2 linked regions of the Bacillus pumilus genome follow. The protein of the gene in region 2 interacts with the protein of the main gene of each other region in a pairwise test. Links are inferred from orthologs where the notes say so. Each region holds a gene or a part of one and is shown on either strand. Other genes may lie near its edges.

What was found. Proteins that work in one complex are often made in the same cells at the same time.
Region 1: the proteins of rlmB (region 2) and tsaE interact in binary tests that used the Escherichia coli proteins (3 or more experiments, as listed by UniProt). The link is inferred for Bacillus pumilus from one-to-one orthologs.

Annotation. Positions count from the first base shown.
Region 1 is NZ_CP046128.1:557,274-560,251, forward strand. The notes cover bases 24-2,955. They hold tsaE (tRNA (adenosine(37)-N6)-threonylcarbamoyltransferase complex ATPase subunit type 1 TsaE), read left to right. Parts: upstream 24-1,217; coding sequence 1,218-1,694; downstream 1,695-2,955. Other genes in these bases: thiL (thiamine-phosphate kinase), read left to right, coding at 228-1,205; tsaB (tRNA (adenosine(37)-N6)-threonylcarbamoyltransferase complex dimerization subunit type 1 TsaB), read left to right, coding at 1,675-2,364; rimI (ribosomal protein S18-alanine N-acetyltransferase), read left to right, coding at 2,390-2,818; tsaD (tRNA (adenosine(37)-N6)-threonylcarbamoyltransferase complex transferase subunit TsaD), read left to right, coding at 2,811-2,955. In the rest of the region: more of tsaD, read left to right, coding at 2,956-2,978. UniProt on the Escherichia coli protein: Required for the formation of a threonylcarbamoyl group on adenosine at position 37 (t(6)A37) in tRNAs that read codons beginning with adenine.
Region 2 is NZ_CP046128.1:117,495-120,377, forward strand. Bases 31-2,867 are described here. They hold rlmB (23S rRNA (guanosine(2251)-2'-O)-methyltransferase RlmB), read left to right. Parts: upstream 31-992; coding sequence 993-1,742; downstream 1,743-2,867. Other genes in these bases: cysS (cysteine--tRNA ligase), read left to right, coding at 31-574; GKC25_RS00630 (Mini-ribonuclease 3), read left to right, coding at 578-1,009; rae1 (ribosome-dependent mRNA decay endonuclease Rae1/YacP), read left to right, coding at 1,745-2,257; sigH (RNA polymerase sporulation sigma factor SigH), read left to right, coding at 2,321-2,867. In the rest of the region: more of cysS, read left to right, coding at 1-30; more of sigH, read left to right, coding at 2,868-2,883. UniProt on the Escherichia coli protein: Specifically methylates the ribose of guanosine 2251 in 23S rRNA.

The DNA of each region.
Region 1 (2,978 bases), 440 kb from region 2 along the record:
TTTTCTTTTCGTACGTATCCAAGATGCAATGAATTGGTTTGTGTTTGGCTACACGTTATGTGAAAAGAAAAAGATAGATCACTTCAACCCAGCCTGGTTTTTTCATACCAGGCTTTCTTTATATCATTTTTAATTGGAATTGAAACTCATATTGGCTTACACTAATACTAATTATGTCTGACATCGTGTCTACTCAATCAATTGATTGCATGAAGGGGCTGCTTTTTATGGATGAATTTGATCTTATTCGCCGAATTACACCAAAAGAAACACATCAGCGTTCTTTGGTTATGGGCATCGGTGATGATGCAAGTGTTTATCAACCTCATTCACATTGTGAAGAGGTCGTTTGTGTTGATACAATGGTGGAGTATGTTCATTTTCGTTTTGATTTTTCCACACCTTTTGAGATTGGCTTTAAAGCACTAGCGGTCAATGTCAGTGATATTGCCGCAATGGGAGGAACCCCAAAGTATTATCTTGTATCGATTGCGATCCCCCCTCATGGTGATGAGACGATCGTCTCAGCTCTTTACGAGGGAATGAAAGCATTGGCTGACACCTATCATATGGATTTAATTGGTGGAGATACGGTCGCCACTCGCAGTGACTTTGTCATTACAGTGACGGTCATTGGCGAGGTTCCCAAGGGAACAGCTTGTTATCGTCACAGTGCTCAGACAGGAGACGTCGTCTTTGTCACAGGTGAGCTTGGTTCATCAGCTGCTGGCTTATCACTTTTAATGAACGAAGTAACCCCTACCAAGGCAGTCGACAAAGCCTTTTTTCTTGAGCGTCATAAAAAGCCTCAGCCTCACATTGCTGCTGGACATATTTGCTCAAGCTTCCCACGGGTCACCTTGAATGATGTGAGTGATGGATTAGCGAGTGAGCTGAATGAGATAGCCGAAGCGAGTCATGTGACGATTGAGATAGAAGCAAACAAGCTCCCCGCACATCCAGATTTACCAGTGCTGCGTAAAGACTGGCTGGAATGGGTGTTATTTGGCGGGGAAGACTTTGTATTAACTGGTACGATTCCAGAGGCTGATTGGGAAAGCTTTGAAATGCAATGTAGAAAAGAAGACATTCAAGTCAAACGCATTGGACAAGTCAAAGGTGATCAAGCAGCAAGCGTTATATTAAAAGACAATGAACAGCAAACAATGTTAATGAAAAAAGGATATAATCATTTTAAGAAATGAGGTGACATAACTGTGAAATTAACATGGACGACAAAAGGTGCGGATGAGACGAAACGAATTGCCGCTGCTTTGGCCAAACTTGTGATGCCAGGCGATGTTTTGACATTAGAAGGGGATTTAGGTGCAGGCAAAACTACTTTTTCAAAAGGTTTTGCAGAAGGCTTAGGGATTACCCGTATCGTCAACAGCCCTACCTTTACGATTATTAAAGAATATACCGATGGCAGACTGCCACTTTATCATATGGACGTGTACCGCATGGAAGATGCGGAAGAAGATATTGGGCTCGAAGAATATTTTGAGGGCGAAGGTGTATGCTTGGTTGAGTGGGCACATCTCATTGGACCTCAATTGCCTTCCACCTATTTGAAAATAGAAATGCTGAGAACAGAACGTGAAGAAGAACGTCATCTCACGTTTAGTGCAAAAGGGGAACGCTATAAGACCCTTTGTAAGGAGATGAAAGAATTTGACCATACTGGCAATTGATACGTCTAACCATACACTAGGAATTGCCCTTGTAAAAGATTCCACAGTGATTGGTGAGAGCATCACGTATTTAAAAAAGAACCATTCCGTCCGAGCGATGCCGACTGTTGAGGCATTAATGAAAGAATGTGGTGTAGCGCCAAGTGAACTAAGTAAAATCGTTGTAGCGAAAGGACCTGGTTCCTACACTGGTGTCCGAATTGGTGTGACCATTGCAAAAACACTCGCGTGGACGCTGTCTATCCCGATATCGGCTGTTTCAAGTTTAGAAACACTTGCGGCAAATGGTCAATATTTTGATGGATGGATCTCGCCACTATTTGATGCGAGAAGAGGACAAGTTTATACTGGGCTATATACGTTTGAAGAAGGAAAAATCAAAGAGATCAAACCAGACCAAAATATCTTGCTCACGGATTGGCTTCATGAGCTGAAGCAGACAGGAAAGCCTGTCCTATTTCTTGGGCAGGATGTGCATCTTCATGAAGAGAGCATTCGCTCCATTTTAGGAGAAACTGCTGTGATAGCAGAGGGAGCTTTTCATAACCCAAGACCTTCAATGCTTGCGTTTTTAGGGACAGATCGTCCTGCTGAAGATGTTCATCAGCTTGTTCCTAACTATATTCGTTTGGCAGAAGCGGAAGTGAAATGGCTTGAAGGACAAAAATAATCTCAACATAACAGAGATTCGAAAAATGACGGTAGCGGACATTCCAGAGGTGTATACGATTGAAGTGCATTCGTTTACTGCACCTTGGAAAAAAGAATCATTTGTCTATGAGATTCTCCATAACCAGTACAGCCATTATTTCCTCATTGAAGAAGATAAACAGCCTGTTGGGTATTGCGGGGTCTGGATCGTCATGGACGATGCACAAATTACGAACATTGCGATTCTCCCTGAGCATAGAGGAAAGGGCTACGGGGAAGCATTGCTGCGATATGTCATGGAATTTTGCAAAGAAAAAAAGACAGATCATCTTTCTTTAGAGGTGCGGGTTTCGAATACACCTGCACAATCCCTTTATGAAAAGCTTGGTTTCAGACCAGCTTCTATTCGAAAGAATTATTATACGGATAATGGGGAAGATGCATTGGTCATGTGGGTGAATATAAATGAGTGAACAAACAGATCGATTCATATTAGGTATAGAGACAAGCTGTGATGAAACAGCTGCATCCATTGTAAAAAATGGGAAAGAAATTGTGGCGAATGTTGTGGCCTCGCAAATAGAAAGTCATAAACGATTTGGCGGTGTTGTACCAGAAATCGCTTCAAGACAT
Region 2 (2,883 bases):
CGTGCATGACATTGTGAAAGAACAAGATCCTGATGTGCTACGCTTCTTTATGTTGTCGGTTCACTACCGTCATCCAATTAACTACTCAATGGATTTACTAGAGAGTACAAAGAGTGCGTTTAACCGACTCAAAACGTCGTATGCTAATTTACATCATCGCCTCGAGAGCAGCACGAATATCACAGAAGACAATGCTGAATGGCTGGCGAAGGTTGAGGAGCAGCGTGCGACATTTATTTCTGAAATGAATGATGACTTTAATACGGCAAATGCAATTTCTGTTTTATTCGAACTTGCGAAACAGGCGAATTATTATATGGAAAATGATCATACTTCGGAGGAAGTGATCAAGGCATTTATCGGCTTATTCCAAGAAATCACGTCTGTTCTTGGCTTCTCATTAGAAGAAAAGCACACGCTTGACGAAGAAGTAGAAGCGTTAATTGAAAAACGCAATGAGGCTAGAAGAAATCGTGACTTTGCGCTATCTGATCAAATTCGTGACCAGTTAAAGAGCATGAATATTGTATTGGAGGACACTCCTCAAGGTACTCGCTGGAAAAGAGGAGAATAGGTCATGTTGAATTTTGAAAAGCTGAAAGACGGTAAACAGTTGAACGGACTTGCGCTTGCTTATATGGGTGATGCCATTTTTGAAGTCTATGTGAGGCATCACCTCCTCCAAACGGGGGCGACAAAACCAAATGAGCTGCACAAACGAGCAAGCAAGATTGTTTCAGCTAAATCTCAGGCAGCTATTTTATTTACGCTTCAGCAACAAGGCTTTTTCACTGAAGCAGAAGAAGCAGTGCTGAAAAGAGGAAGAAATGCAAAATCAGGCACAGTGCCTAAAAACACAGACGTTCAAACGTATCGTTATAGTACGGCGCTTGAAGCGCTCATGGGTTATTTATTTATTGAAAAGCAGGACGAACGCTTAGAAGAGCTGATTAGTCAGGCGATTGAAATCGGAACGTCAGGGAGGAAGACAAATGAGTCAGCAACATGATTATGTGATTGGGAAAAATGCAGTGATTGAAACACTGAAGTCAGATCGGGAGTTATACAAGCTCTGGATGGCAGAAAACACTGTAAAAGGACAAGCCCAGCAGGTCATTGAACTCGCTAAAAAACAAAATATCACCATTCAGTATGTTCCGAGGAAAAAGCTTGATCAAATGGTAACAGGTCAGCACCAGGGAATCGTTGCACAAGTAGCAGCATATGAATATGCGGAATTGGACGATCTGTATCAAATCGCCGAAAAGCGGAATGAACAGCCGTTTTTTCTTATCTTAGATGAAATTGAAGACCCGCATAATTTAGGATCCATTATGCGTACAGCAGATGCTGTAGGTGCACACGGGATTGTCATTCCGAAAAGGAGAGCGGTCGGCTTAACGACAACCGTTGCCAAAGCATCTACTGGGGCGATTGAACATATTCCTGTTGCCAAGGTCACCAATCTTTCAAGAGCTCTTGATGAGATGAAAGAAAGAGGAATCTGGGTCGCGGGAACAGATGCGTCTGCCAAACAGGATTACAGACAATTTGATGGTACGATGCCGCTTGCTCTTGTGATTGGCAGTGAAGGAAAAGGGATTGGCCGATTGATCAAGGAAAAGTGTGATTTTCTGATTAAGCTGCCTATGGCCGGGAAGGTCACTTCGTTAAACGCATCAGTTGCCGCTAGTCTATTGATGTATGAAGTGTATCGAAAACGTTATCCGTTAGGAGAATAGAGATGGACATCCTCTTAGTCGATGGATACAACATGATAGGTGCATGGCCTCGGCTGCAGCACTTAAAGGAAAACAGCTTTGAAGAAGCCAGAGACGTGCTGATTCAAAATTTAGCAGAATATCAAGCATACACAGGGTATCGAGTCATTGTCGTATTCGATGCCCATATGGTCAAAGGAATCGAAAAAAAGCGGATCAACCACCGAGTAGAGGTCATCTTTACGAGAGAGAATGAAACAGCTGATGAGCGGATTGAAAAGCTGGCCCAGGATTTGAATAATGTTCGGACGCAAATTCATGTGGCGACCTCAGACTTCACAGAACAATGGGCAATTTTTGGACAAGGAGCTCTTCGGAAGTCGGCTCGAGAGCTTTTGAGAGAGATTGAAGTGATCGAACGAAAGATAGAGACGAGAGTCAAAAAGATTACTTCTGATAAACCAGTATCCAAGATTGAATTGTCAGAAGATGTATTGAAAACGTTTGAAAAATGGCGGCGTGGGAATCTGGAATAGCTTGACGATATTTCAACCATTAATGTATAATATTTCTATCTAGGTGCGGTCGGGGGGATCGAAGTGAATCTAAACAACAGCAAGGATAAATCCATCAGAGAGCAATTTTGCCAGTTGGAAGATGAACAAGTCATTGAAAGGGTTCATGTCGGAGATAGTGATGCGCTAGATTACTTAATAACGAAATACCGCAATTTTGTACGTGCAAAAGCAAGATCTTATTTCTTGATTGGAGCGGATCGAGAGGACATTGTCCAAGAGGGGATGATCGGACTTTATAAGTCTATCCGCGATTTCAGAGAGGACAAGCTTACTTCATTTAAGGCTTTTGCAGAATTATGTATTACCCGCCAAATTATCACCGCAATTAAAACAGCTACTCGCCAAAAACATATCCCGTTAAATTCCTATGTATCATTAGACAAGCCAATATATGATGAAGAATCAGACAGAACATTGTTGGACGTCATTTCCGGTGCTAAAGCGCTTAACCCAGAAGATTTAATCATTAGCAAAGAAGAATTTGATGATATTGAAATGAAAATGGGGGAACTACTAAGTGAGCTGGAAAGAAAGGTACTTGTGCTTTACCTTGATGGCAGATCCTATCAAGAGATTTCTGAAGA